Regions from separate parts of the Nocardiopsis sp. CNS-639 genome, predicted to be linked through region 1. Evidence: predicted binding sites of a transcription regulator. Region 1 holds the regulator's gene; each other region holds the start of a gene.

Region 1 (9,998 bases):
GTGCCCTCCTCGATCTCGATGATCGAGCTGCGCCACCACCACAGGCCCGCCACGACGATGCTGAGGACGCCGACGACCAGGGTCGGCACGGCCAGCACGACGTAGGCGACCCCGAGGACGAACCCGCCCGCCGAGGCGTTGAGGGCCATCATCAGCGCCGAGCACAGGGCGAAGAGGCCGAACCAGACCAGGACGGTCCACCGCAGGCCCCGGTTGTCGCGCGGGATGACCACGGGGACGATCGCGCCCTGGTCTCCGCCGCGCAGCAGACCGGCCAGGTCGCCCCACGAGGCGAGGGACTCCTTGATGCTGGAGCCGCCTCCGGCGTTCACTGACAGGCTCATCTACTGACCTCCCTCGTCGGGGCCGAAGCCCTGGGTGCCGCGCGACCACGGCGGCGGGGGCGGGTCCTCCAGGGACCGGTGGGGGGCGTCCGAGGGCGGCGGCGCGTCGACCGGCGGCCCGGCGGGGTCCTGCTCCCGCGGAGCCTCGTGCCGACCGTGCGGCTCCTGGGATGCCCGGGGCGCTTGGGGCACCTCGGACATGCGCTCGTCGATGGCCTGCTCGGAGACGGACTGGCGGATCTCCTCCACCAGCTCCTCCCCCGGGTCCTCGCCCCGGCCCGGCTCGGTCCTGGGGCCGTCGGCCTTTCGCACCAGAGCGCTGATCTCCTGCTCGCGCTCGGCGATGCGGCCCCGGATGTCGCCGAGGCGGGAGCGGAGGGCGTCCATGTCCTCCTGCGAGAACAGGGCGGTGTCGGCCTGGCCGATGATCTCCTGGGCGATGCGCAGGTAGTCGACGCTGGCGGCGTCGCCCGACCCGATCCGCAGGACCTGCGGCAGGCTGTCGGCGACCGCCTCCAGCTTGTCCAGGAGGGTCTCGCGGAAGCGGTAGTTGAGGATCTCGGGGGCGTCGGCGGCGCTCACCGCGCGGATGTCCAGGGCCTGGGCCTGCAACAGGGCCGCGTTGGCGTTGGCCTCGGACTGGGCCTCGACGAAGCGCTGGTGGGCCAGGGAGCGGGCCCGGTTGGTCTCGCGCTCCAGGGCGGTGTCCATCTGCGCCTGGTACTGGGCGATGTCGGCCTGGATCGCGGACAGGGTCTCGTTGAGGGTCGCCAGCTCCTTGTTCAGGTCGCCCTCGTTCTGCTCCTTGCGCAGCTGGAGCTCGTACTCGAAGGTGTAGGCGTCCTTGGCGACGCGGACCATCTCCGGCGCCGCCAGGTCCATCCGGTACTCCTGGTTGGAGGGCTCGGCGTGGGTGATGTTGGCGCTGGTCAGCTCCACGATCCCGCTGAACTGGCGGTTGAGCTGCTCCACCAGGCTCTGGGTGTTGTCACCCACCATGTCGTAGATGGCCGAGGCCTGCTGCTCGTAGATGAGGCTCCGCGTGGTCTCGCTGATCGCGTTGTTGAGCTTCTCCTGGAAGCCGTTCACACCGCCCAGCGTGTAGACGAAGTCGGTGGCGTTGACGATCCTGAACTGCACGAACAGGTCGATGGAGGCCTGCACGCCGCTCTTGGTGGGCGCCGAGCGGATCGGCGCGTTGAAGGGGTACTCGCGGGTGGTGTTGACGATGTAGGAGACGCGCTTCCAGGGGTTGAAGAGCGTGACCCGCCCGGCCTGGAAGACGTTCTCCATCTTGCCGAAGCGGGTGACGATGGCCTCACAGCCCTCCGGCACCATCACCATGCCCTGGCGCCACCACATGAACACGGCCACCGCGATGGTGATCAGCCAGTAGTGGACGCCGAAGACGGGGTTGAGCAGGGGGTTGCCACCGCTGACCGCCTGGGGGACCAGGACGGTGACGGCGCCCAGCACACCGAGGGCCACCAGCGCGATGGCCGGGAGCATCGTCACGAAGGTGCGTCCGCGGGGGATGACCATGGGGCAGATGACGTGGACCGGCCCGCCGTCGCCGCGCTCGTAGTAGCTGCGGTTGATCGCCTCGCCCGCGTTGTTGAGGGAGGTGCTCTTCTGCTCGATGCGGGTGCCGACGGAGTCACCCTGTTCACGGGCGGCGACGAAGTCCCGGGGGTCGAGGCCACCGCCCTCGGTGGCCTGTTGCAGCGCGTCGGACACCGCCTGGCGCGGATCGCCCCCCTGGGCGACGGCACCGGCCGCGCCGCGCACGGTCTGCGCGAACGACATAGGCATGGGCTCCTTGGTCGGAGGTCGGGAACTATCGGCTACGACGTCGCGTACCGCGGTCCGGTTCCAGGTGGGGACCTGTCCCGTAACCCGAGGGGCCGTAGCGGACAGCACCAACCCTGTCATGAGACGCGTCCGGAACCCAGGGCTGTAGACCGGAACGTGACGGGGGCGCTCACCCCCGAGACCGGCCCGGGCGGGCCGGATCGCACCGCCGCCGGACGGCGGATAACGTCGTCGGCACACGCAGCCACCGGCTCCGGCCGCAGCGAGAGGGGACCCCGTCCATGCCCGCAGTACCCAGCTCCGTCCTGACCACCGCGGGCCTGATCGGCGGCTACACGGTGGCCCGCACGACAGGCAACCGCCCGCTGGGCGGAGCCGTGCTGGCCGCGTTCGGCGCCGCGGCCTTCGAGACCTGGCGCCGCCGCTCGGGGGTGGGCACGGCGGTCGCGCTCACCGGCGTGTACGTGGGGGCGTTCGGGCTCTCCCACCCGCTGGCGAAGAAGGTCGGCGCCTGGCCCGCCGTGCTGGGGGTGACCGCCGTGACCGCCTCGGTCGCGGCCGCCTCCGGGGACCTCGACCGCGGCTGACGCGGGACCGGGGCTCCGGGGAGGGACACGGTTCCGCCCCCTCCCCCGACCGTCCGCCCGGCGCCGGTCAGCTGCAACCGCTGGTGGCCCCGCAGCCCTCACAGGCGTAGCAGCTGCCCGACGGGCGCATCTTGGTACCGCAGGTCACGCACAGCGGCGCGTCCGCCACGAAGCCCTTGCCCTCCATCAGCTCCGCGGTGGAGTGCGCCCGGGTCGGCCGCTCCGCCGCCGCGTGCGGCTCCCGCGCGGAGGCCGCCGGGACCTCCTCCGGGGCGTCCGCCCCGCGGGTGGCGGCGGACTGGGCGTAGGACTCCACCTGCGTGGCGACCTGCGCGGGGTCCTCGCCCGCCACCTGCGCCTGACGCTCGGCGGCCGACAGCACCCCCAGCGCGGCCCGCTCCTCGTAGGGCAGGTGGTCCAGGGCCAGGCGGCGGAAGATGTAGTCCACCACCGACTGGGCCATGCGGATGTCCGGATCGTCGGTCATGCCCGCCGGGTCGAACCGCATGTTCGTGAACTTCTCCACGTAGGTCTCCAGCGGGACCCCGTACTGCAGGGCGATGGAGATCGCGATGGAGAAGGCGTCCATCACCCCGGCCAGGGTGGACCCCTGCTTGCCGAGCTTCATGAACACCTCGCCCAGACCGTCGTCCGGGTAGGAGCCCGCCGTGATGTAGCCCTCGGCCCCGCCCACGGAGAACGACGTGGTCTCGCTCGGTCGCTTCTTGGGCAGGCGGCGGCGGACCGGGCGGGGCGCCTCGACGGCCTCCGCCTCGGACCCGGCCTCCTTCTCCCGCGTCCCTCCGGTGGACAGCGGCTGGCCCACCTTGCAGTTGTCGCGGTAGACGGCGAGCGCCTTCAGGCCCATCCGCCAGCCCTCGAAGTAGATGTGCTCGAAGTCCTCGACCGAGGCCTCCTCCGGCACGTTCACCGTCTTGGAGATCGCGCCGGACAGGAAGGGCTGTACCGCGGCCATCATCCGCACGTGGCCCATGGGCCGGATGTAGCGGAGCCCCATCGCGCAGTCGAACACCTCGTAGTGCTCGGTGCGCAGGCCGGGCGCGTCCACGACGTGGCCGTTCTCGGAGACGTACTCGACGACGGCCTCGATCTGCTCGTCCTGGTAGCCGAGGTTGCCCAGCGCGCGCGGGATGGCCTGGTTGACGATCTGCATGGAGCCGCCGCCGACCAGCTTCTTGAACTTGACCAGCGAGAAGTCCGGCTCGATGCCGGTGGTGTCGCAGTCCATCATGAAGCCGATGGTGTTGTGGCTGACCAGGCCGTTGGCCACGTAGGTGACGTTGTCGGGCACCGAGATGTCGTAGGTCGGCTGCACGCCGCCGTCCTCGTTGGCGCCGACCTCCTCGAAGACGTAGCCGAGGGCGTGTCCCAGCCTGCCGTCGAGCGTCTCGGAGTGAATGACCGAGGCCAGCTGCCGGGCCACGCCGCCGTACTTCCTCAGCGACTGCACGACCGTCCCCCGCGCGGCGTGCCCGACCGGTACCAGCTCGTCCCATACCTGGCGGGGCAGAACGATCCGGTCGCCCTTGGCCGAGCGGTCCGGCTCCAGTTGGACGACGAGCTTGTTCTTGCGGTCGCCCAGGAACCCGACAGTCTCGTCGAAGCGCAGGGCGTGGTCGACGTTGCGCAGGCGGACCACGTGGCACTCCCCGCCGTATCCGCTCCGGGTCGTGCGCGTGGTGGAGGCCATGCCCAGGGTCAGCAGCAGCGTGCGGACCTCTCCGGCGAAGGAGGCGTGCGCGGTGGACATGCTCGGCACACCCTCCAGGACGGTGCCGTCCGCCTCGAAGAGACCGCGCAGGAAGGCCGCGTACACCGCCGGGTCGTTGGTCTCCAGGACCGACGAGGGCACCCGGGGGGTCCAGCCCTTGCCGGAGTGGCCCTGACCCGGCAGGTCCTTGGCGAACCCCGCGGCCTTCCACCACCGGGCCAGGCGGACCGAGGACAGGGTGACCTCCTGGTAGCCCTGCATGGCGGTCACCACGGGCACGAGGCCGAACAGCCCCTTGGCCAGGACGCGCAGCCGCTCGACGACGTCCTCGTCGGTGTCGGCGACGCACAGACGGACGCCCTTGGCGTGCAGACTGCCGTCACCCATGAAGTACCCGACGAGCTCCGCGAGTTCCTCGTCCACCGCATCGGGCACGAACAGGCCGCGATCTCCCGCGTAGTAGGCCTGGTCCAGGACCGGCAGCACCACACGGCGGGGCTGCCCGACCAGGGTGCCCATCTGGACCGGAACGACGTCGCCCTCGGCGATGTCGACGAAGCGCTTCCACTCCCAGTCACCCGTCCGGGGGGAGACCACCTTGATCCGGTGCGTGTGCGTGCCCTGGAGCCGGTATCCGCCCTTCGTCACGATGCGCCGGGTCGGCTCCTCTCCGTTGACGAAGAACCTCGTCGCCTCGCGGGGCCCCTCGTCCGTGGAGACCCGGGCGGAGAGGTCCTGCCACCTGGGTCCGTAGACGTCGCCCAGTTCGGCGAGCCGGACGAGCCCCCGGTCGGTGGTGACCATGGAGTCGCCGGTGAGGCAGCCGGTGGGCGCGAGAAGGCTCGCCTGGGCGTTGCGCCAGCCGTTGCGCTCGCCGATCCTGAGGCACTCGGCCCACTCGCGGGTGGCCGCGGCGTGGATCGGCTCCTCCAGGGTTCCGACGGTGCGCAGGTCGTCGTTGGCCGCGGCGTGCTTGCGCATGACCCTCTTGTGGGCCCGCTCGTTGCGCCGGTAGCCGTCGTAGGGACCGACCACCCCGGCCAGCTCGGCGCTGCGCCGGTAGGCGGCGCCGGTCATCAGCGAGGTCACCGCGGCGGCGACGGCGCGCCCGCCCTCGGAGTCGTAGGCGTGGCCGGTCGCCATGAGCAGGGCGCCCAGGTTGGCGTAGCCGATGCCGAGCTGCCGGTAGGCGCGGGTGGTCTCGCCGATCTTCTCGGTGGGGAAGTCGGCGAAGGTGATGGAGACGTCCATCGCCGTGATGACCAGCTCGGTGAGCGCGGTGAAGCGCTCCACGTCGAAGGTGTCGTCCTCGCGCAGGAACTTCAGCAGGTTGATCGAGGCCAGGTTGCAGGACGAGTCGTCCAAATGGAGGTATTCCGAACATGGGTTACTTGCACTGATACGTCCGCTTTCGGGCGTGGTGTGCCAGTCCTGGATCGTGCCGTCGTACTGGATGCCCGGGTCCGCGCACTCCCAGGCGGCCCTGGCCATGCGCTGGAACAGCTCCTTGGCGTCCACCGTGGCGACGACCCCGCCGGTGGTGCGGGAGGTCAGGCCGAAGTCGGAGCCGCTCTCCACGGCGCGCATGAACGCGTCGGAGACCCGCACGGAGTTGTTGGCGTTCTGGTACTGGACGCTGAACATGTCGTCGCCGCCGAGGTCGACGTCGAACCCGGCGTCGCGCAGGGCACGGATCTTGTGCTCCTCGCGGGCCTTGGTCTCGACGAAGTCCTCGATGTCGGGGTGGTCGACGTCCAGCACGACCATCTTGGCGGCCCGGCGGGTGGCGCCGCCGGACTTGATGGTCCCGGCCGAGGCGTCGGCGCCGCGCATGAAGGAGACGGGGCCTGACGCGGTCCCGCCGGAGGAGAGCAGTTCCCTGCTGGAGCGGATGCGCGACAGGTTCACACCCGCGCCGGACCCGCCCTTGAAGATGATCCCCTCCTCCTTGTACCAGTCCAGGATCGACTCCATGGTGTCGTCCACGGACAGGATGAAACACGCGCTGACCTGCTGCGCGGAGGTGGTGCCGACGTTGAACCACACCGGGGAGTTGAAGCTGAACAGCTGGTGGGCGAGGGCGTGCTTGAGCTCGTGGTCGAAGACCTCGGCGTCCTCGGCGGAGGCGAAGTAGCCGTGTTCGCGGCCGGTCTCGGTGTAGACGCCGACGACGCGGTCGATGAGCTGTTTGAGGCTCCACTCGCGTTCGGGGGTGCCCACCGCGCCGCGGAAGTACTTGCTCGTCACGATCTGGGTGGCGTTCATCGACCAGGAGGAGGGGAACTCCACCCCGCGCTGCTCGAAGTTGACCGTGCCGTCGCGCCAGTTGGTCATGACGACGTCGCGGCGCTCCCACTCCAGGGAGTCGTAGGGGTGCGTGCCCGGGGTGGTGAAGACGCGTCTCACCCTGATCCCCTTGCGGTTGCCCTTGCCCTTGCGTCCGGCCGGACCGCTGGTGGTCTCCGTCATCGCCGGGTCTCCCCTCACTCGTGGGCACGGTCACCGACCGTGCCCGGCGTCCTTGTTCCGGGGGTGGTGTGGCCCCGCACGCGGTCGGGGTGCGGCCGCGAGGGGCGCTATCCCGTGGCGGCGCCGCTCCGGCCGCCGGCCCCGGCGCCCCCGTCGGTCTCGGCCTCGCGGTCCTGGCGCAGGCTGGCGATCTCGGCCTCGAAGTCGGAGAGGCTCTCGAAGCCCCGGTAGACGCTGGCGAAGTGCAGGTAGGCGACCTCGTCCAGGTCGCGCATCGGCCCCAGGATGGCCAGGCCGATCTCGTGGGCCGGTACCTCGGCCAGGCCGCGGCCGCGGATCTCCTCCTCGACCTGCTGGCCGAGCTTGGCCAGGGCGTCCTCGGAGACGGGGCGGCCCTGGCAGGCCCGGCGCACCCCGGCGATGATCTTGGTCCTGCTGAAGGGCTCGGTGACCCCCGAGCGCTTGGCCACCATCAGCAGGACGGTCTCCTGGGTGGTGAACCTGCGCTCGCAGACAGGGCAGGACCGGCGGCGTCGGATGGCCGCGCCGTCGTCGGTGGACCTGCTGTCGATCACCCGGGTGTCCGGATGGCGGCAGAACGGACAGTGCACCCTGGTTCACCTGCTTCTCTCACCGAACGACAACGCTTAGGTACCACTAAACCACAACTTCTGGGCAATCGCCCCTGTCGCCACACCAGATGTTGTGGTCGAACCTAGACTTCTTCCTGACCCGCCGCAACCCTGGCACGGGCGTGTCACGGACACGGCCGAACGGCCGCGCGGCATCGCGGTCCGCGGCGGCGGGATGGGCGGGGAGGTCGGCGCGGGCGGATCGCTGCGGGGGCGGCCCGGCACCGCGCTCAAGGATAGCGTCGCCGCCCGGAGCCCCCGCGCCCCGGCGGCGGGCGTCGGAATCCCGGCGTCGCGGGGATTTCGGTCGAGCCTGCGCTCCGGGATAAGACCCCCGCGCCTGGCCGGAACCGCTGTCACGGACACGCGTTCGCGCATTCCGGGGACAACAGCGCGTGAACGCGTGTACACACGTAAGTGCAGGCCGGAAATTGTCCGCGAATACGCGCGACGGCAATTGTCCCCAGCCTCGAACGCTTGTTTGATATCACCGTGTGCAACGACTAAAGTTGACCTTGATTTCACACCGGTTTCGCCATCACGTGGACCCCCAGGTCGGCACGGTCGCGGACCGGGGGTGGCCAGTCACACAAGCAGGCCCTGACCGAACCGAATGCCGAGGAGGCCCGGCCGTGCCGGAGGAGAATCCCGGAACCGCAGACACCGCCACCGTTCTCGCACCAACGGAGAACACGGGCGGGTCCACGCCCGAAGCCCCCAAACTCACCGCGCGCCAGCAGAGCGTGCTGAACTGCATCCAGCGCTATGTCCGGGAGCGGGGTTTCCCCCCGTCGATAAGGGAAATCGGGGAAGCGGTCGGCCTGTCCAGCCCGTCCAGCGTGGCGCACCAGCTCAAGGTCCTCCAGCGCAAGGGTTACCTGCACCGCGACCAGAACCGGCCGCGCGCGGTGGAGCTGCGCACGCCCGGTCGCGCCTCGGGGCGGACCCTGGTGCCCGAGGACATCGACCTCTCGCGCGCCGCCGCCGTGCCGCTGGTCGGCCGGATCGCCGCCGGTGGTCCGATCCTGGCCGAGGAGTCGGTGGAGGACGTGCTCGCCCTGCCGCGTCAGCTGGTGGGCGAGGGGCGCCTGTTCATGCTCACCGTGGTCGGCGACTCGATGACCGACGCCGCCATCACCGACGGTGACATGGTGGTGGTGCGCCAGCAGCAGGACGCCAACAACGGCGACATCGTGGCGGCGCTGCTCGACGAGGAGGCGACCGTCAAGGTGCTGCGCCGCGAGGAGGGCGGCCACGTGTGGCTGATGCCGCGCAACGAGGCCTACGAGCCGATCAACGGCGACGACGCCACCATCCTCGGCAAGGTGGTCGCGGTCATGCGCCGTGTCTGAGGTCCCCGCGTACCCGCGTCTCCGGTCCCTCTCCCCTCGGAGGGATCGGGGGCGCTTCCCCCTGTGGACGACGCGGGGCCGGCCGGCACGGGCCGCTAGGCTGAGGAGGTGTTCACACGTGCCTCCTCCCCCGCCGTCCGCTGGCGCACCGCACTGCTCGGTGCGGCGAGCGCCGTCCTGTTGACCGCCTCCTGCGCCCCCGCCGACGACGGGGCCGCCGAGGCGCCGGGGGTCGGCGGCGTCGAGCGCGAGGTGGCCTTCGAGGGCGGCGGGCACGAGGTGTCCGGCACCTTCCGGATGCCCCAGGACGTCTCCGGCACCGTTCCGGGCGCGCTCATCATCTCCGGCAGCGGTCCCACCGACCGCGACGGCAACAGCTCCGTGCGCCCCAACGCCAACACCAACCAGAACCTGTCCCGGGTGCTCGCCGAGGTGGGGGTGGCCTCGCTGCGCTACGACAAGTACGGCAGCGGTCCGGACTTCGAGACGCCGGACCCCGGCGGCGAGGTCGTGCCGGTGGACCCGGTGATCTTCGACGAGCAGGTCGCGGCCGCCTACGAGGAGCTCGTCTCCCAGCCCGAGGTGGACCCCGAACGGGTGGTCGTCGTCGGGCACAGCGAGGGCGCCCTGTACGCGCTGCGCGCCCACGATCTCATCGGCGCGGAGCACCCCTCCCCCGCGCTCGTGCTGGCCGCGCCTCCCGGTACGCGCTACCTCGACCTGATCGACCGCCAGCTCACCGAGCAGGCGCGTGCCGTCGAGGCCTCGGGCCAGGTGGAGGAGGGGCAGGTGGTCCAGCTCCTCTCGGACTCCCGCGCCGGACGGGCCGCGATCAGGTCCGGGCGTGCGCTCAGCGAGGTGGAGATGCCCAGCGGGGGTGTGCTGGGCGTCTACACCCCGGTCAACGAGGACTTCCTGGCCTACATGGACGCCTTCGACCCCGTCGACCTGGCGGAGGACCTGCCCGGGGGCACCCCGGTGCTGGTGCTGTGGGGGGAGCGGGACGCGCAGGTGTCCCGGCAGGACGTGGACCGGCTGATGACCGGTCTGGAGGGCGCGGGACGGGTGGA
Region 2 (9,998 bases), on a different contig from region 1:
GGCCAGGCCCTTCTCCAGGTCGATGGCCTCCTCTGCGAGTCCGACGGTGACCGCGATGGTCTCCGACACCGCGTCGAGGTCGTCCAGGTAGATGACGTTCTGGCCCAGCTGGGTGTCCCAGAAGCCGCGCACCTTGTCGTTGTGGTAGTGGCCGCTTCCGGTCGGCATGATGAAGTACACCTCGAAGCTGCGCCGCAGCTCGGCCAGGATCCGCGGGAAGGGGATGTCCTCGGTGAGGTCGTCGCCGATCACCTCGCGCACCTCCCGCGCCTTGACCGCCCCGTAGGCCATCTCGTCGCCGATGATGAAGAGGTGGCCGCGCCGTCCGCGCTTCTCCAGGCAGTCCATGGAGGTGTGCCTGGCCATGAAGTACATGGCCAGCTCGTAGGACTCCATCACCTGGCCGCCACCGCCGCCCTCCAGCAGGATGTTGCCCAGGTCGTCCTCCAGTTCGTTGCCGGACTCGAACTGCCCCACCTGGAGCGGGGCCCGGTCGCACGTGGCGTCGCCGATCGCGCCGAAGAGGATCTGCGGGTCCTGCACGTACCCCTTGCGCAGCAGCAGGCCGAACAGGTCGGGCAGCTTGGTCTGGAGTACGCGCGGCACGTTGCGCATGGACCCGGTGACGTCGAAGAGCACCGAGATGGCCAGCGACTCGGGGTGTTCGGCGGAGTCGCGGCTCTCGCGCACGTCCACCCCGTGGGGGTCGAGGCTGTCGTGGACCCGCCAGGCACTGCGCGGGGTCGAGGCGAGCACGTCGTCGGTGTAGCCGAAGCTGCTGGAGCCGACGGAGGCGTTGTAGGCCTGACGCGCGTGGTAGGCGTCGGTGGACCAGTTGCTGCTTCCCATGGGGTTCTCCTCGGGAGATGGGGTGGGCGGATGGGGCCGCCGGGGTCGGGGGCGGGGAATGCGCGGGGGACGGTGGTCGGGGAGGGGGTTCAGACCCCGGCGGCCGGTGCCGGGTCCGGCATGGTGAAGGGGCGGAACCGGCGCGGCCCGTAGAGGCGTTCCAGCACGTCGTCCAGTTCGCAGAGCAGGGCGAACCCGTCGCGGGGCCGCCGCTCGGGGGCGGGCAGGGTGCAGCCGCGCGCGAAGGAACGCAGCTGCGGGGGCAGGCGGCCCGCGGTGACGTACTCCACGCACCGGGTCGCCATGTGGATGTCGGTCTGGGCCAGCGCGGGGCGGCGGGTGGCCACCTCGGGCGGGTAGAAGTCCGCGCGTCCGGGCACCATCGCCGGGATGTGCGGCGCGGTGCGCGGGGCGTGCGCCGTCACCGAGTAGCACCAGTCGACCAGGACCAGGCCGTGCTCGGCCGGGTGGATCATCACGTGCTCGGGCACGACCGCGCCGTGCACGACCCCCGCCAGGGCGGCGTTGCCGACGGCGACCAGCAGCCGCCGCCACATCCACGCCGCGTCGCGCGGGTCGACGCCGTCGGGGTGGGCGCGGCGCACCTCGGCCAGCGTGTGGAAGCCGTGCAGCCGCCCCAGGACGTTGGCCCGCCGCTCCACGCCGGTGGCGGCGTCGCGGTGCTTGAAGGACTCCACCAGTTCGGGGACGAAGGCCCGGTAGCGCTCGTGGCCGTGCTCCCGGATGCGGCGCAGCGCGGTCGCCTCGGCCTCCAGTAGGTCGTTGTCACGGGGTGCGCGGGGCAGTTTGAGCACCGCGTCGCGCCACTCCGGCGCCCGGTAGCGCACCGGGTGCAGGTCGGAGACGTCTCCGCGGGCCAGCCGCTCCCGGCCGATCCGGTAGGTGTGCGCGCCGGTGGCCAGGGTGAGGTCGTCCAGGCGCAGGTCGCCCGCGGCCATCGCCCGGTACAGGTCCCACAGCTCCGAGAGCCGGGCGAAGGGGCCGGTGCCGCTTCCGTGCGGCGCCGTGTCGGGGTGCAGCGCGCGGGCCAGCTCGCGGTGGCGGGCCGTGGCCGCCGGGGGCACGCCGCCGTCCTCGGGCAGCGGGCCGAACAGTTCCACGGGGTCGCCCGCCAGGGCGACCTGGCGCTCGGCGTCCTCGAAGGCGGGGCCGGTGGCCGTCATCGGGCTCCTCTCGGGGGTCACTGCGTGCTCCGCAGCAGGGGAGGGTGCAGCAGGGCGGCGCCGCCCGCGCGGTAGAGCCGGGCGCGCCGTCCGCCGCCCGCGCCGCCGCGCTCGGCGAGTTCCCCGGTGTCCTCCACGAACCCGGGGGCGGCGAGGATCTTGCGGTGGAAGTTGGCCGCGTGCAGGGACTGGCCCCACACGGCCTCGTACACCTCGCGCAACGCCGTGATGGTGAAGGCGGGCGGCAGGAAGGCCGTGGCCAGCGGGGTGTACTCCAGCTTGGAGCGGGCGCGCTCGACGGCGTCGGCCAGGACGCGGCCGTGGTCGAAGGCCAGGTCGAGTCCGGCGCGGGCGCCGTCTCCGTGGCCGAGGTCGCGCCAGGGGATCCAGGCGGCCTCCTCGGTGTCCCGGCCGGTGTGCGGGTCGGGCAGGTCGGGGGCCAGCAGGACGTAGGCGACCGAGAAGACGCGCATGCGCGGATCCCGGTCCCGGGCGCCGTAGGTGCCCAGCTGCTCCAGGTGCAGCTCGGTGGGCAGCAGGGTCTTCTCCGAGAGCACGCGCAGGGCGGCGTCGGGCAGGTCGGGGTCGGCGGGGCCGTCCGGTCCGTCCTGGGCGCGGACGAACCCGCCCGGCAGCGCCCACCAGCCGCGCTGGGGGTGCGCGGCGCGCCGGGTCAGCAGCACGTGCGGCACGCCCGACCGGATGGTGAGGGCGACGACGTCGACGGTGACCGCGACCGGGGCGAACGCGTGCGGGTCGTAGTCGGCGAGGAACCGGCTCTCGCCCTCCTCGTCGCGCGGGTCGGCCACGTGCGCCTCCAGTTGTTCTCATATCGAGTATTTCTCGAACTGAGAGCAACTTAGCACGCGTTCGGCGTCCCGTCCATCCCTTTCCTCCGGAAGCGCGAGGGCGGCGCGCGGACCCGGGCCGTGCGGGCGTGCTCGGGCGGGCGGCTACGCTCGCGTCGGGGCGGCCCGCGGCCGCGGCGGGTTTCCGGCCCGCCGGGTGTCCCCGGGGGCCGACACGCCCGGGTGGACCGGAGGCGGACGTCGTCGCCCGCCGCTAGCATGTGGGCGAACGGACGTTCGAGAGGGCAAGGGTGAGGCGCGTGCGCGTGTTGGGGATCGACCCCGGGCTGACCCGGTGCGGTGTCGCCGCCGTCGAGGGCGCCATCGGCCGACCGCTCACCCTGCTCGGAGCCGACGCCGTGCGCACCAGTCCCGACACCGACCTGCCCCACCGGCTCGTGGGGATCGAGCGCGGCATCGAGGAGTGGCTGGACCGCTACCAGCCCGACGCCGTCGCCGTCGAGCGCGTCTTCGCCCAGCACAACCTCAGCACCGTCATGGGCACCGCCCAGGCCAGCGGCATCGCCCTGGTCTGCGCCGCCCGCCGCGGCCTGCCCGTGGCCATGCACACCCCCAGTGAGGCCAAGGCCGCCATCACCGGCAACGGCCGCGCCGACAAGGCGCAGGTCGGCACGATGGTGGCGCGTATCCTCGGACTCGACGGACCCCCCAAGCCCGCCGACGCGGCCGACGCCGTCGCCCTGGCCATCTGCCACATCTGGCGCGGCGGGGCCCAGGCCCGCGTCGCCCAGGCCCAGCAGGACTTCGCCCGCAAGGTGGAGCTGGCCCGCCGCACCCGCGGCCGCTAGCGCCCCGCCCCCAGGAAGGAGAGGGGCACCGTCCCCGGTGCCCACACCAGATGATCGCGTTCCTCACCGGCCGGGTGGCCGCACGCGGCGCGGGCACCGCCGTCATCGACGTCGGCGGGGTCGGCATGACCGTGCAGTGCACGCCCTCCGCGCTCTCGCGCCTGCACGTGGGCGAGACCGGGACCGTGGCCACCAGCCTCGTCGTGCGCGAGGAGTCCCTGACCCTGTTCGGGTTCGCCGACGACGACGAGAAGCACCTGTTCGAGCAGCTCCAGACCGCCTCCGGTGTCGGTCCCCGACTGGCCCTGGCCATGCTCTCCGTCCACAGCCCCTCCAGCCTGCGCCACGCCGTGTCCACCGAGGACACCACCGCCCTCACCCGCGTGCCCGGCATCGGCAAGAAGGGCGCCCAGCGCATCGTCCTGGAACTGCGCGGCAAGCTCGACGCGCCCGTGCTCACCGACGGCACCCTGCCCGGGTCCGAAGCCGCCGGGAGCGGCAGCGAGCCCAACGGCGCCTGGCGCGGACAGGTGGTCTCCGGCCTGGTCAACCTCGGCTGGTCGGCCAAGGACGCCGAGGCCGCCGCCTCCGCCGTGGCGGCCGAGGCCGAGCACACCGACGACGTCGCCGTCCTGCTGCGCAGCGCCCTGCGCAGGCTCAGCCGGGCCTAGGAAGGAGGAAACCCCGTGTACGACTTCCACGAGGAGGACCCCCGGGGCTCGGCCCCCGGCGGGCCCCCGCCCTACGAGCGCGACGCGGTCTCGCCCGACGCGGGCACGGACGAGCGCCAGATCGAGGGCGCCCTGCGCCCCCGCGCCCTGGACGAGTTCGTCGGCCAGGAACGCGTGCGCGAACAGCTCTCCCTGGTGCTGCACAGCGCCAAGCGGCGCAACCGGGCGCCCGACCACATCCTCATGTCCGGCGGCCCGGGCCTGGGCAAGACCACCCTGGCCATGATCATCGCCGCCGAGATGGGGGCCCCGCTGCGCATCACCTCGGGCCCGGCCATCGAGCGCTCCGGGGACCTGGCCGCGGTGCTCTCCACCCTCCAGGAGGGCGAGGTGCTCTTCCTGGACGAGATCCACCGCATGGCCCGCCCCGCCGAGGAGATGCTCTACGTCGCGATGGAGGACTTCCGGGTCGACGTCGTGGTCGGCAAGGGCCCCGGCGCCACCGCCATCCCGCTGGACATCGCGCCGTTCACCCTGGTCGGTGCCACCACCCGCGCGGGCATGCTGCCCGCGCCCCTGCGCGACCGCTTCGGGTTCACCGCGCACATGGACTTCTACACCCCCCAGGAACTGGAGCTGATCCTCCAGCGCTCGGCGGGCCTGCTCGGCGCGCCCCTGGACGCGGACGCGGCCGTGGAGATCGCCGGGCGCTCGCGCGGCACCCCCCGGATCGCCAACCGGCTGCTGCGCCGGGTGCGCGACTACGCCGAGGTGCGCGGGGACGGGCGGCTGTCGCTGGACACCGCCCGCGCCGCCCTCGACCTCTACGAGGTGGACGAACTGGGCATGGACCGCCTGGACCGCGCCATCCTCGACGTGCTCATGAGGAGGTTCCGCGGCGGCCCTGTCGGCCTGTCCACGCTGGCGGTGTCGGTGGGGGAGGAGGCCGAGACGGTGGAGACCGTGGCCGAGCCCTTCCTGGTCCGCTCCGGCTTCCTGGCCCGCACCCCGCGCGGCCGGGTGGCCACCCCGCAGGCCTGGGCGCACATGGGGCTCACCCCGCCGCCGGACGCGGCCTTCGGCGCGGCGGCGGCCAACGGCGGCGCCACCGGTAACCCCGCCCCCGCGGGCAACACGGGTCACAACGGTGCGGCGAGTCCCTGACCAGTGCGTCTGACACGGCGCCCCGGTCCGGGCACAATGGGTTCCGGCCGCGCGGATCGGGGGCGAACCGTTAACGCTCCGATCTCATCCGGTGGGACAGCGGTGACCCACGCCACGTAAGCTGGGACGAAACAGCCGAGACGGGGCACGACTCCGTACGTGTCGTTGGACACCGGTGGAACGAGTCGGCCCTCTGGCGCGTTGTACGTGCCGGACAGGTCCGGACCACGCGGTTCGTGCCGACGCGAAGAAGGTGGCCGTCGCGGTGTCCGATCCGACAGCCGTCGGCCACACGAAGAAACCTCAGGAAGGACGCCCCCGTGCAGGGCCTTTACCACCTCGCTGCCCAAGGAGAGCCCACGGGCGGACTCCTCAGCATGCTGTTCCCGTTCCTGCTGATCCTTCTGGTGTTCTGGCTGCTGTTCTGGCGCCCGGCCCAGAAGCGCCGCCAGCAGGAGATGCAGATGCACAACGCCCTGGTCCCCGGTGTCGAGGTGATGACCAAGGCCGGCATCTTCGCCACCGTCGTCGAGATCCACGAGCAGGACGTCCTGCTGGAGATCGCGCCCGGGACCCGCATCCGCATGCTCAAGGCCGGTGTCGGGGAGGTCGTCACCCCGGCCGCCGACGACACCCCGGTGGAGGACCGCCCCGACTTCGGCGACGACGACAAGCCCAAGGGCTAGAAGTACTCCTTCGGGCCTCCGCCCCGCTTCGGCCCAGGCTCCGGCCTCCGCCCCGCGCGGTGAGCGGACGGCCCGCGCGCGTCCGACCCCGGTACCGGCCCCCCGCGCGGGGGGCCGGTACCGCCGTGTCCGGCCCGTCGGGCCGCGGACCGCCGCGGCGACTCCCGCGAGGCCCCGCCCACGTCGGCCCCGACAACACGAGAACCCAGCAGAAGGCCCATCCCACATGCCCGACGACACCGCCACCGCGGCGCCCGTCCCCAGCCCGGAGCTCATCCGGGCGCACATCCGCGACGTCCCCGACTTCCCGAAGCCCGGCGTCCTGTTCAAGGACATCACGCCGCTGCTCAACCACCGGGAGGCCTTCGCCGCCGCCGTGGAGGGCCTCGCCGCGCCCTTCCGCGCCGCGGGGGTGGACCACGTGGTCGGACTGGAGGCGCGCGGGTTCATCTTCGGCGCCCCGGTCGCCATGGCGCTGGGGTCGGGCTTCGTCCCCGCGCGCAAAGCCGGGAAACTGCCCTCACGGACCATCGGGCAGGCCTATGATCTGGAGTACGGCACCGCGACCGTCGAGATCCACGCCGACGCGGTCTCCCCGGGCAGCCGTGTGCTGATCGTGGACGACGTCCTCGCCACCGGCGGCACCGGCAGGGCCGCGGTGGACCTGGTCCGCAAGGCGGGTGGTACGGTCGTGGGATTCTCCGTCCTGATGGAGCTCTCCGCGCTCCGGGGACGGGACAGGGTGCCCGACGTGGAGCTGCACACCCTCCTCACGGTCTGATCCGGCCGACCCGCGCCGCGGCCGACGCCCCTCCCCACGGGGAATGCGCGACGGCCCGTCATCGTTGACGTACTCCACCACCGGGGGTGAACCCCCGGTGGCCAGTGTCACACCCGCCGCCGGGCGCGGCGGGAGCGGGGAGGCCGAGGCCGTTCCCGACGGGAACGGCCCCACTAGACTGGTGGGAGAGGTACCGCGGCGGCCACGTCACGACTGGCCCTGATGACACGCACGTGCACCGGTGGAGCCGGGCGGCGCTGACGGCGCCCGCGCGACCGGACGGATCCGCGGGAGGTAGGCATGCCAAGCGAAGTGGTTTCGACCGGGGCGGTACCGACGGACGAGACGCGGCGGGGCGCCTCCCAGGAACCGCGGCCGAACGCGCCCCAGGGGCAGGCGGACGGCACCGGCGCGCGGGGCGCCACCACAAGTCCACAGGGAGACCGGCCGGAGGGCGCCGCGAACGGAGCGGCGCCCTCCGACGTCTCCGGAGCGGGGGCCACGCGGCAGCCGTCCCCCTCCACCACGCCCTCCACGGTGCGAGTACGCAGAAGGCTCGCCCGACTCGGCGCCCAGCGGGGAGTGACGATGAACCCGGTGCTCGAACCACTGATCAAGACAGTGCGGGCCACCCATCCCAAGGTGGACGTGCGGCTGGTCGAGCGCGCCTACGAGGTCGCGGCCCACCACCACCGCGACCAGAAGCGCAAGAGCGGCGACCCCTACATCACCCATCCCCTCGCCGTCGCCACGATCCTCGCCGAGCTGGGTATGCAGGAGGCCACCCTGGCCGCCGCCCTCCTGCACGACACCGTCGAGGACACCGACTACTCCCTGGGCGAGCTGCGCTCGGACTTCGGCGACGAGATCGCCGAGCTGGTCGACGGGGTCACCAAGCTCGACAAGGTCAAGTACGGCGAGGCCACCCAGGCCGAGACCGTGCGCAAGATGGTCGTGGCCATGGCCCGCGACATCCGCGTGCTGGTCATCAAGCTGTGCGACCGGCTGCACAACATGCGCACCCTGCGCTACCTGCCCTCCCGCGCCAAACGGGAGAAGAAGGCCCGCGAGACCCTGGAGATCTTCGCCCCCCTCGCCCACCGGCTGGGCATGAACACCATCAAGTGGGAGCTGGAGGACCTGGCCTTCGCCACCCTCTACCCCAAGCGCTTCGACGAGATCGCCCGCCTGGTGTCCGAGCGCGCCCCGCGCCGCGACGTCTACCTCCAGGAGGTCATCGAGGCGGTCTCGGCCGACCTGCGCGAGTCCAAGCTCAAGGCCACCGTGCGCGGGCGGCCCAAGCACTACTACTCGATCTACCAGAAGATGATCGCCCGCAACTGCGGCTTCGACGAGATCTACGACCTCATCGCCGTGCGGGTCCTGGTGGACAGCGTCCGCGACTGCTACGCGGCCCTGGGGACCATCCACGCGCGGTGGAACCCGGTGCCCGGCCGGTTCAAGGACTACATCGCGATGCCCAAGTTCAACATGTACCAGTCGCTGCACACGACGGTCATAGGGCCCTCGGGCAACCCGGTCGAGCTCCAGATCCGTACGCGCGCGATGCACCGGCGCGCCGAGTACGGCATCGCCGCGCACTGGAAGTACAAGGAGGATCGGGGCAGCGGGGGCGAGAGCAAGCCCCGGGGCAGCTCCGACATGCAGTGGCTGCGCCAGCTCATCGACTGGCAGCAGGAGACCAAGGACCCGGGCGAGTTCCTGGAGTCGCTGCGCTTCGACCTGTCGGTGCAGGAGGTGTTCGTCTTCACCCCGGGCGGCGACGTCATCTCGTTGCCCCAGGGCGCCACCGCCGTGGACTTCGCCTACGCCGTGCACACCGAGGTCGGCCACCGCACCGTGGGCGCCCGCATCAACGGCCGCCTCGTGCCGCTGGAGAACGAACTGCACAACGGCGAGACGGTGGAGATCCTCACCTCCAAGACGCCCGACGCCGGGCCCAGCCGGGACTGGCTGAACTTCGTCAAGAGCGCCCGGGCCCGCAACAAGATCCGGCACTGGTTCACCAAGGAGCGCCGCGAGGCCGCCATCGAGCAGGGCAAGGACGAGATCGCCAAGGTCATGCGCAAGCAGGAGCTTCCGGTCAAGCGCCTGTTCAGCGGTGAGGCGATCATCGGCCTGGCCAGCGACCTGCGCTACCCGGACGTGGACTCGCTGTACGCGGCCGTGGGGGAGCGCCAGGTCAGCGCCCAGCACGTGGTCGGCAAGCTCGTCGACTCCATGGGCGGCCTGGAGAGCCACACCGAGGACATCGCCGAGTCGGCGCTGCCCACCAAGGCGGCCACCCGCCAGCGCCAGCACGGCAACCCGGGCGTGGTCGTGGAGGGTGACGCCGACGTGTGGGCGCGCCTGTCCAAGTGCTGTACCCCCGTGCCGGGCGACGAGATCGTCGGCTTCGTGACCCGGGGCAACGGGGTGTCGGTGCACCGCCGGGACTGCGTGAACACCGCGACGCTGGACACCGACCGCATGGTCAAGGTGGAGTGGTCGCCCACCGAGGACTCGATGTTCCTGGTGGCGCTGCACGTGGAGGCCCTGGACCGGTCCCGGCTGCTGTCGGACATCACGCGGGTGCTGAGCGACCAGCACGTCAACATCCTGTCCGCGACCGTCCAGACCAGCCGCGACCGCGTGGCGCAGAGCCGCTTCACCTTCGAGATGGCCGACCCCGCCCACCTGGGCAGCGTGCTGCGCGCGGTGCGGGGCGTGGACGGCGTCTACGACGTCTTCCGCGTCCGCAACTGACCCGGCCGGACGGCGGGGGAGGGGCCGCGGGCACGGGGGACGCCGCGGTCCCGTGTCCGGGGCCGCGCGGGCAGGGCCGGACACGGCCGGGCCCCGGACGCCCGAGTGGGGAGCCCGGAGCCCGTGCGCGCCGTCAGATGCGGATCGTGGTCGAGCGCACGATCTCGAACACCGGGTGACGTTCGGCCTCGGCCGCGAACGCCTCCTCGGGGGCGTCCGGCGGCGTCTCGAAGTACAGGC
Region 3 (9,998 bases), on a different contig from region 1:
ACCACGCACACCTGCCGTGTCGGACACACCCGGCGCCCCCCGTGCGTCCGTCGCACCGCGTGCACCGGACGCGCGGAACGCGTCCGTCCCGGCCGAGGCGACGGACGTGTGGCTGCGCACCAACTTCCGCGGACGCCGCGTCACCCTGCGCCAGGGGCCCGCGCTGGCCTGCGGCGTGTGCGCGGCCGTCCTGCTCGTGCCCGGCCCCGGCCCACGTGTGCGCGCCGCCTCCGTGCTGGCCGCGGCGGGCGCCGCCGCCTTCGGGGTCTACGACGACCTGGCGGGCTCCTCGCGGGCCCGCGGCCTGCGCGGGCACCTGGGCGCCCTGGCGAGCGGCCGGGTCACCACCGGCATGGTCAAGATGGCGGGCATCGGGGCCACCGGGGTCGCCGCCGCCCGCCTGCTGCGCCGCTCGCCGCTGGACACCGTGCTGGACGGGGCGCTCATCGCCGCCAGCGCCAACCTGCTCAACCTGTTCGACCTGCGCCCCGGACGCGCGGCCAAGGTCGCGCTGTTCGCCGCCGCCCCCGCCCTGGCCTCCCCGGCCGCGCCGCTGCTGGGCCCCGTCGTGGGCGCCTCGGCCGCGCTGCTGCCCGACGAGCTCGCCGAGCGCTCCATGCTCGGCGACGCTGGGGCCAACGCCCTGGGCGCCGCCCTGGGCGCGGCCGCCGCGGCCCGGGCTCCCCGTCCCGTGCGCGCGGCCCTGCTCGCGGGGGTCGCCGCCCTGACCCTGGCCAGCGAGCGCGTCAGCTTCTCCCGCGTCATCGACCGCGTTCCGGCCCTGCGCCGCCTCGACCGCTGGGGCAGGCACGAGTGAGACGGCCACGGTGTCCCGTACCATCCAGGGGGTGACGCGCGGAGTAGGCACGGCGGCGGCGCTCATCGCGGTGGTCACCGTGGGGGCCAGGCTGGCGGGGTTCGGGCGCACCGTGGTCTTCTCCCAGACCGTCGGCGACACCTGTCTGGGCACCGCCTACGTCACCGCCAACCAGCTGCCCGCCGTCCTGTTCGAGATCGTCATCGGCGGGGCGCTCACCGCCGTGGTCGTCCCGGTGCTGGCCGCCGCCGCCGAGCGCGGTGACCGCGAGCAGGTGCGCCACACCGCCTCGGCGCTCATCACCTGGGTGCTGTTGCTGGCCGTGCCGCTGTCGGCGCTGCTCGCCCTGGTCTCGGTTCCGGCGATGTCGCTCATGCTGGGCGCGGGCCAGGGCTGCGACCGGGGCGCGCTGCTCGGGCTGTCCGCCCGCATGCTCGCGGTCTTCGCCCCGCAGATCGTCCTCTACGGCCTGGCCTCGGTGCTCTACGGCGTCCTGCAGTCCCACCGCCGCTTCCTGGCCCCGGCCCTGGCCCCGCTGGTGTCCAGCCTGGTGGTCATCGCCGCCTACGTGGCCTTCGTGCCGCTGGGGGCCGACCACCGCCAGGACGTGGCGGGCCTGCCGCTGGCGGCCGAGCTCGCCCTGTCCCTGGGCACCACCGCCGGGGCGGCGGCGCTCTTCCTCACGGTCGTGGGGCCCGCCCGGCGGCTGCGGGTGCGGCCCCGGCCGCGCCTGACCTTCCCGCCCGGGGTGGGCGGGCGCGTGCGCTCCCTGGCGCTGGCCTCCCTGCTGCCGCTGGCGGCCATGCAGCTGTGCCTGCTGCTGTTCGTGGCCCTGGCCAACCGGGGCGGCGGCGCGGGCGCGGCCGTGCTCCACACCTACGCCTGGGCCCTGTTCACCCTGCCCTACGGGGTGATCGCGGTGCCCATCGCCACCAGCGCGTTCACCGCCCTGGCGGTCGCGCACGCCGAACACGACCGGCCGGGGTACGCCTCCCTGGTGGCGGGCGGCGCCCGCGCCTGCGTGGTGGTCACCGCGGGGGTGGGCACCGCCCTGGCCGCCGCCGCGGCCCCGGTGGCCCTGGTCTTCGCCCAGCACGATCCGCTGACCCTGGAGCGCGCCCTGCTCGCCTACGCTCCCGGGGTGGTGGGCTTCGGGCTGGTGGCCCTGCTCAGCCGGGCCCTGTACGCCTCGCATCACGGGCGCCTGGCCGCCACGGCCCAGGTGGTGGGGTGGCTGGTGGTGATGTTGTGTGCTGGGGTGTTGGTGTGGTTGTTGCCGCAGGGCTGGTCCATCGCCGGGCTGGGCGCGGCCAGCACGGTCGGCCTGAGCCTGGCCGCGGTCCTGCTGTGCGTAGCGGTGGCGCGCACGCACGGGCGCGCGGCCCTGACGGGTGTGGCGCGCTCGGTACTGGCCGCGGCGCTGGGCGGTGTGGTCGGGTGGACCGCGGGGCGCGCGGTGGCCGCGGCCCTGCCCGCGGACGGCGTGTGGCAGACGGTGGCGGCGGCCGCGGTGGCGGGGACGGCGGCGCTGGCCGTCTACGCGGCCGTCGCGGCGGTGGTGGACCGTCCGGCGGTGCGTGCCGTCGCCGACCGGGTCGGGACCGTACTCGAACGCAGGAGGGAGAGGCGTTGAACGCCAGGATCGCGCTGGTCATCGGTACCAGCAGTGGAGGGGTGGGTCGCCACGTGCGCTCGCTGGGCGCGGGCCTGGCCGCGCGCGGCCACCGGGTGGCGGTGCTGGGCCCGGCCTCCGCCGAGCGCGAGTTCGGCTTCACCTCGGAGGGCATGCGCTTCTCCCCGGTCGGCATCGGAGCGGCGCCCTCCGCGGGCGATCCCGGCGCGGTGCTGCGCCTGCGTGCCCTGACCCGGGGCGCGGACGTGGTCCACGCGCACGGGCTGCGGGCCGGGGCCCTGTGCGCGCTGGCCGGCGCCTCTCCGCTGGTGGTGACCGCGCACAACGCGCCGCCGCTGGTGCGGGGGGCGCTGTCGGCGGCCTACCCGGTGCTGGAGCGGATCGTGGCGCACCGGGCGGACGTGGTGCTGGGGGTGTCGGGCGACCTGGTGCGCAGGCTGCGCTCGGTCGGGGCGCGCGACGCGCGGCTGGCGGTGGTGGCCGCTCCCGAGACCGGCGCTCCGGTGAACGGGCGCGAGGCCACCCGGGCCGACCTGGCGGTGCTGCCGGAGCGGCCGCTGCTGCTGACCGTCGCCCGCCTGGCCGAGCAGAAGGGGTTGGACATGCTCCTGGCGGCGGCGCCTGCCATCGCCGACCGCCGCCCCGAACCGGTGGTGGCGATCGCCGGGGACGGGCCCCTGTGGGGGCAGCTGCACGACACGGCCGCGGAGATGCGCGCGGACGTGCGCATGCTGGGGCACCGCGCGGACGTGGCGGACCTGCTGGCGGCGGCGGACGTGTTCTGCCTGACCAGCCAGTGGGAGGGGCCCTCGCTGGTGATCATGGAGGCGCTGCGCGCGGGGCTGCCGGTGGTCTCCACACGGGTCGGCGGCATCCCGGACCTGTACTCGGGGACGGTGCTGATGGTGCCGCCGGGGGATCCCGCGGCCTTCGCCGCCGCCGTGGGCCGGGTGCTGGACGACCCGGCGCTGGCCGAGGACCTGCGGGCGCGCTCGCGCGAGGCGGCCAAGGCGCTGCCGAGCGAGGAGGACGCGGTGGAGGCCGCCGCGGGCGTGTACAAGGCGGTGCTGCGGCGGTGACGTGGGGCGCGAGGGGCGGGATGGCCCCGGGGTTGGGTGGACCTGTCCCCGGGGTGCGGTCGATGCCACCTCCACCGGGACTTCACCTCGCGGGGGTGGAGATGTCATCCTGGACTACGGTCCGGTGTGTGCCGCCCACGGTGTGGCACCGGTATCCTGGCCTGACACGTGAGGGGAGTATCCCTGTCGCGGCGGTGTCGTCATCACGGCGGACAAAGTCGTCCTCCCGGTGCCGCCGGTTCGCAGCGCTTCGCTGCGAGCGGGAGAGACCTCCGGTGGTTCGACGTGCGTGCACACCGCTCGCGCGCACTGACCGGAGGAGAGACCGTCCGTGAACGTTCCCTTGTGGTTGTGGGCTGCCACCATCGGCGCCATGGTCGCCATCCTGGTGGTCGACCTCATCATCGTTGACCATCCCTGGAGCAAGACGAAGGGCCCCCAGGAGTTCGGCATGAAGCAGGCCGCCTGGTGGGCGGCCTTCTACATCGGCATCGCCATCATCTTCGGCTTCGGTGTCTGGTACTTCGGCGGAGGCGCCGCGGGCGCCGAGTACTTCGCCGGGTTCGTCACCGAGAAGAGCCTGAGCATCGACAACCTCTTCGTGTTCTACCTCCTGATGGGCTCCTTCGCGGTGCCCAAGAAGTACCAGCACGAGGTCCTGCTCGTCGGCATCGTCATCGCGCTGGTCATGCGCGGTATCTTCATCGTCCTGGGCGCCCAGGTCATCAACGCCTGGAGCGAGGTCTTCTACCTCTTCGGCGCCTTCCTGATCTACACCGGTTACAAGATCGTCCGCGACCACATGAAGGGCGACGAGGAGGAGAAGGACTTCACCCAGACCCCGGTGGTCCGCCTCCTCAAGCGCTTCTGGCCGGTGACCGACGACTACCACGGCGCCAAGCTCACCGTGAAGCTCGACGGCCGCCGCCACATCACGCCGATGCTGCTGGTCATCGTCGCGATCGGCATGATCGACCTGGTCTTCGCCGTCGACTCCATCCCGGCGATCTTCGGTCTGACCCAGGACGCCTACATCGTCTTCACCGCCAACGCCTTCGCCCTGCTGGGCCTGCGCCAGCTGTACTTCCTGCTGGCCGGTCTGATGGACCGCCTGGCCTACATCAGCTGGGGCCTGTCGGCGATCATGGTCTTCATCGGCGTCAAGATGATCCTGCACGCCCTGCACGAGAACGGCGTGCACGTGCCCGAGGTCGGCATCGGCCTGTCGCTGACCGTCATCCTGGGCATCATGACCATCACCATCGTCGGCAGCCTGATCAAGTCCCGCGCCGACGAGCGCAAGAACCCCGAGCTCAAGACCGAGCGCGACCCCTCCGTCGACTCCCCGGCGGACCGCTCCTGAGCGGACGGCGGGCCCGCGGGCGCGTCGAGGACATTCCGGGAAACGGCCGGATTCGAACAGCTGTTCGTCTATAGTGGTGGCACCCTGAGCGCTCCGGCGCCGGGGTGCCACCTTGTTCTGTGAGGTGGAAGAAACCGTCGTCGGCGGTCGTTAGGCTGGACGGGCGGGAGAGGCGAGCGTCCTCCCCCCTCTCCTCAGCGGCCCGTCTCCGGGGCCCGGGCGGTCTCCGGGAGGCCCCGACCGCCGCACGCGAAGTTCCACACGGGTCAGCCGACGTCACGCGACGGGGTCCGCGTCCTGTGCGCCAGAGCCGAAGGATGTCTCACTCGATGGTCGAACAACTGGTAGTCCGGGGAGCCCGGGAGCACAACCTCAAGGACGTCTCGCTGGACCTGCCGCGCGACTCCATGATCGTGTTCACCGGCCTGTCCGGTTCGGGCAAGTCGTCGCTGGCCTTCGACACGATCTTCGCCGAGGGCCAGCGGCGCTACGTGGAGTCGCTGTCGGCCTACGCCCGCCAGTTCCTGGGGCAGATGGACAAGCCGGACGTGGACTTCATCGAGGGCCTGTCCCCGGCGGTGTCCATCGACCAGAAGTCCACCAGCCGCAACCCCCGCTCCACCGTCGGCACCATCACCGAGGTCTACGACTACCTGCGGCTGCTGTGGGCGCGCATCGGCGTCCCGCACTGTCCCGAGTGCCACCGCGAGATCGCCCGCCAGACCCCGCAGCAGATCGTGGACCGCGTCCTGGAGATGGAGGAGGGCACCCGCTTCCAGGTGCTGGCCCCCGTCGTGCGCGGACGCAAGGGCGAGTACGTCGAGCTCTTCAAGGACCTGCAGTCCAAGGGCTACACCCGCGCGGTGGTGGACGGGCAGGCCGTGCGCCTGGACGAGGCGCCCAAGCTGGGCCGCTACGACAAGCACGACATCGCCGTGGTCGTGGACCGCCTCAGCGTCAAGCCCTCCTCCCGCGGGCGCCTGACCGACTCGGTGGAGACGGCGCTCAAGCTGGCCGGGGGCACCATCATCCTGGACTTCGTGGACGTGGAGGCCGGGGACCCCGACCGCGAGAAGGTCTTCTCCGAGCACCTGTACTGCCCCTACGACGACCTGTCCTTCGAACAGCTCGAACCGCGCTCCTTCTCCTTCAACGCCCCCTACGGCGCCTGCGCCGAGTGCTCGGGCCTGGGCACCCGCATGGAGGTCGACCCCGAACTCCTGGTCCCCGACCCCGAGAGGACGCTGGCCGAGGGCGCCATCGGCCCCTGGTCCGGCGGGCCCAACAGCGGCTACTGGGAGCGCATCCTCAAGGCGGTGGGCGAGGCGATCGGCTTCGACCTGGACACCCCCTGGGAGCGGCTGCCGCGCCGCGCGCGCAAGGCCCTGCTGGAGGGGCACGACACCCAGGTCCACGTCAGCTACCGCAACAGGTACGGGCGCAACCGCTCCTACTACACCGAGTTCGAGGGCGTCATCCCCTGGGTCAAGCGCCGCCACTCCGAGACCGAGAGCGACTACGGCCGCGAACGGCTGGAGGGGTACATGCGCACCGTGCCCTGCCCGACCTGCGAGGGCACCCGCCTCAAGCCGGTCGTGCTCGCGGTGACCGTGGGCGGCAAGTCCATCGCCGAGGTGGCCCAGATGCCGCTCAGCGACAGCGCGGCCTTCCTGGCCGCGCTCACGCTCTCCGAGCGCGACGCGGTCATCGCCGCCCAGGTGCTCAAGGAGATCAACGCCCGGCTCGGCTTCCTGCTCGACGTCGGACTGGACTACCTGAGCCTGGCGCGCTCCTCGGGTTCGCTCTCGGGCGGGGAGGCCCAGCGCATCCGCCTGGCCACCCAGATCGGCTCCGGCCTGGTGGGCGTGCTGTACGTGCTGGACGAGCCCTCCATCGGCCTGCACCAGCGCGACAACGCGCGCCTGCTGGAGACCCTCCAGCGCCTGCGCGACATCGGCAACACGCTCATCGTCGTCGAGCACGACGAGGACACCATCCGCGCCGCCGACTGGGTCGTGGACATCGGCCCCGGCGCGGGTGAGCACGGCGGCCACGTCGTGGTCTCGGGGATCGTGGACGAGCTGCTCACCTCCGAGGACTCGCTCACCGGCGAGTACCTGTCCGGCAAGCGCGGCATCGAGGTGCCCGTGGAGCGCCGCCCCCTCACCCGAGGGCACGAGCTGGTGGTCCGGGGAGCGCGCGAGAACAACCTCCACGGGGTCGACGTCGCCTTCCCGCTGGGCGTGTTCACCGCCGTCACCGGCGTGTCCGGCTCGGGCAAGTCCACCCTGGTCAACGAGATCCTCTACAAGGCGCTGGCCAAGGAGCTCAACGGGGCGCGCGACGTGCCCGGCCGCCACCTGCGGGTCAACGGCACGAACAAGGTCGACAAGGTCGTGCACGTGGACCAGAGCCCCATCGGGCGGACCCCGCGCTCCAACCCGGCCACCTACTCGGGGGTCTTCGACCACATCCGCAAGCTGTTCGCGCAGACCACCGACGCCAAGACGCGCGGCTACCAGCCGGGCCGGTTCTCCTTCAACGTCAAGGGCGGCCGCTGCGAGGCCTGCTCCGGCGACGGCACGCTCAAGATCGAGATGCAGTTCCTGCCCGACGTCTACGTGCCCTGCGAGGTGTGCCACGGCGCCCGGTACAACCGGGAGACCCTCCAGGTCCGCTACAAGGGCAAGAACATCTCCGAGGTCCTCAACATGCCGATCTCGGAGGCCCTGGAGTTCTTCGAGCCGATCAACGCCATCCGCCGCCACCTCCAGACCCTGGCCGACGTCGGCCTGGGCTACGTGCGGCTGGGCCAGCCCGCCACGACGCTGTCGGGCGGTGAGGCGCAGCGGGTCAAGCTCGCCGCCGAGCTCCAGCGCCGCTCCACCGGGCGGACGGTGTACGTGCTCGACGAGCCCACGACCGGCCTGCACTTCGAGGACATCCGCAAGCTGCTGGGCGTGCTCAACCGGCTGACCGACACCGGCAACACGGTGATCGTCATCGAGCACAACCTCGACGTCATCAAGACGGCCGACCACGTCATCGACATGGGCCCCGAGGGCGGCTCCGGCGGCGGCACCGTGGTCGCGCAGGGAACCCCGGAGGAGGTCGCCGCGGTGGCCGAGTCCTACACCGGGCGTTTCCTGGCCAAGATGCTCTGAGCCCGCGCCCGACGGCACCGCCGCGCCCCGTCCCGGTCCCCGTGGGGCGGGGCGCTGCGCTGCCTACGGCCACGTCGGGTTGGCGGGTTCGCGACACATGTCTCACCTGAGTAGAGTCGAACGTATCCGCGTCCCGCCCGGCGATCCCCGCCCCGGGCGCCGCGTCCGCGCCCGGCCCCCGCGCGACTCCGACGAACCGCCCTGGAGGTTGGCCCGCCCATGAACGTCCCTCCCCGACCGGACCGCGGCGGGCCGACGCCTCCGGAAACCCAGCGGCTCCCGTCCCACCCCGGACACGGGGAGACCCCCGGCTTCCACGACGGCGACCGCTCCGGCGCCCCGGACGCCGCCCCGGACGCCGAACCCGTGGAGCGGCTCTACCCGCTGGCCGCCTGGCGTACGCGGGCGTACGCGCGCGGCATCGACCTGCTCCTGGTCGCCCTGCCCGCGCTGCTGCTGGCGCTCGTGCTCTCCCTGGCCTGGGTGGGCGTCCAGGCGGTCGGCTCCGGCGACACCACCGGCATCGGCGACCGCTACCCGTTCTTCCTGTCGGTGACCTTCTTCCTGCTCTACGCGGGCTATGAGACCCTCGCCCTCTCCCGCTGGCAGCAGACGCTGGGCAAGCGCCGCGTCGGACTCAGGGTCGCGCCCCAGGCCGGGAACGGCAGCCTGGGCGCCCTGCCGCTCGCCGCCCTGACGGTGCGCGCCGCGCTGCTGGCCCTGCCCTTCCTGCTGTTCTTCCTGTTCTTCAGCGCCGTCTGGTTCTGGTGGTTCCTGGTGGCGGTGACGGCGCTGCTCACCGGCGGGATGGCCGCCTGGAACCGGCCCAACCGGCAGGGGCTGCACGACCGGATCGCTGGCACCGTGGTGCTCGACGTGGCCGCGGCGGGCCCGCAACCCCCGAAGGCGCACCCGTATCCGCCGCGGGCCTGAGGGTTATCGCGCGCACCCCGGAACCCGGGCACCCCGCCGTACCTACTACATTGTGTAGTGATATTTCGGCGCAGGTGAGGAGCGTTTCGTCGTGGCCGGTAAGAGGACGTGCGGGTGCGGGATGAGCAGGCGCCGACTGCTCGGGACGGCGGGGACGGCCGCGGCCGTCACGGCCGTGAGCGCCTGCGGCGGACAGGAGCCCAAGCCGCAGGAGGTCCGGTACGGCCAGGTGGTCGGCCAGACCACCGACGTCCCCGAGGGCGCGGGAGCGGTCTTCAGCAACAGCAAACTGGTCGTGACCCAGCCCGAGGCGGGCCAGTACCGGGCCTTCGGCGCCTCGTGCACGCACGCGGGCTGCACCGTCCAGGAGGTGGACGAGGTCATCCGGTGCCTGTGCCACGGCAGCGAGTTCGACATCTCCACCGGGGAGGCGCTGGTGGGGCCGGCCCAGGAGCCGCTGGAGCCGTTCGAGGTCACCGTCGAGGGCACCGACATCATCCTCCAGGGCCCCTCCTCCTGAAAGGGGCCGGCGGGCGGGCCGGAGCGAGGAGCCCACGGACCCGCCCGCCGCGACACCACGGCGCCCGGAGCGGATCTTCCGCTCCGGGCGCCGTCGCGTGTGTGAACCGGTCGGGCTCAGGCCTCGCCGGGGTCGCCCCCGGGCGGGCCGCTGACGCCGTTGGGCTCGTGGCGCCGGAACGCCGAGGTGGGGAACTGGGCGGCGTAGGCGGCCTCGTCCGCGTCCTCGGAGGCCAGGAACTGGGCGCGGTGGCGCGGCAGGGACTCGGGGTAGTTCTCGACCAGCCAGCCGATGAGGTGCTCGCGGATCTCGCAGGCGATGTCCCACTGGTGCCCGGTGTCGGCGGCGGTGGCCACCACCCGCACCAGCACCTCGCCGCTCGGGGCGATGTCCACGACCTGGCAGGACCAGCTGCGCCCGTCCCAGTGGTCGCTGCGGGTGATCAGGCGCCCGGTCTCCTCGCGCATCTCCTCGATCGGCACCTCCCAG

Evidence for each region. Region 1 encodes LexA, which represses DNA repair genes until DNA is damaged. Its sites were predicted from a motif close to TCGAACANNTGTTCGA; they were not measured.
Region 2: the regulator LexA is predicted to act here: its motif matches at 3,107-3,122, upstream of ruvC (crossover junction endodeoxyribonuclease RuvC).
Region 3: the regulator LexA is predicted to act here: its motif matches at 4,945-4,960, upstream of uvrA (excinuclease ABC subunit UvrA).

What each region holds. Positions count from the first base shown of each region.
Region 1 is NZ_KB906864.1:84,334-94,331, reverse strand. Features, by position in the region: gene G011_RS0117645 (SPFH domain-containing protein) at 1-344, opposite strand, end outside; gene G011_RS0117640 (SPFH domain-containing protein) at 345-2,150, opposite strand; gene G011_RS0117635 (hypothetical protein) at 2,438-2,743, shown strand; gene G011_RS0117630 (vitamin B12-dependent ribonucleotide reductase) at 2,811-6,944, opposite strand; gene nrdR (transcriptional regulator NrdR) at 7,052-7,555, opposite strand; gene lexA (transcriptional repressor LexA) at 8,209-8,928, shown strand; gene G011_RS0117615 (S9 family peptidase) at 9,037-9,998, shown strand, end outside.
Region 2 is NZ_KB906854.1:529,182-539,179, forward strand. Features, by position in the region: gene G011_RS0102125 (hypothetical protein) at 1-849, opposite strand, end outside; gene G011_RS0102130 (hypothetical protein) at 939-2,033, opposite strand; gene G011_RS0102135 (NrtR DNA-binding winged helix domain-containing protein) at 2,051-2,842, opposite strand; gene ruvC (crossover junction endodeoxyribonuclease RuvC) at 3,142-3,690, shown strand; gene ruvA (Holliday junction branch migration protein RuvA) at 3,741-4,361, shown strand; gene ruvB (Holliday junction branch migration DNA helicase RuvB) at 4,377-5,525, shown strand; gene yajC (preprotein translocase subunit YajC) at 5,846-6,211, shown strand; gene G011_RS0102160 (adenine phosphoribosyltransferase) at 6,438-6,992, shown strand; gene G011_RS0102165 (bifunctional (p)ppGpp synthetase/guanosine-3',5'-bis(diphosphate) 3'-pyrophosphohydrolase) at 7,581-9,758, shown strand; gene G011_RS0102170 (nitroreductase/quinone reductase family protein) at 9,892-9,998, opposite strand, start outside.
Region 3 is NZ_KB906871.1:18,674-28,671, forward strand. Features, by position in the region: gene G011_RS0122780 (hypothetical protein) at 1-817, shown strand, start outside; gene murJ (murein biosynthesis integral membrane protein MurJ) at 828-2,450, shown strand; gene G011_RS0122790 (glycosyltransferase family 4 protein) at 2,447-3,529, shown strand; gene G011_RS0122795 (TerC family protein) at 3,861-4,892, shown strand; gene uvrA (excinuclease ABC subunit UvrA) at 5,222-8,056, shown strand; gene G011_RS0122805 (RDD family protein) at 8,276-8,989, shown strand; gene G011_RS0122810 (Rieske (2Fe-2S) protein) at 9,111-9,509, shown strand; gene G011_RS0122815 (mechanosensitive ion channel family protein) at 9,626-9,998, opposite strand, start outside.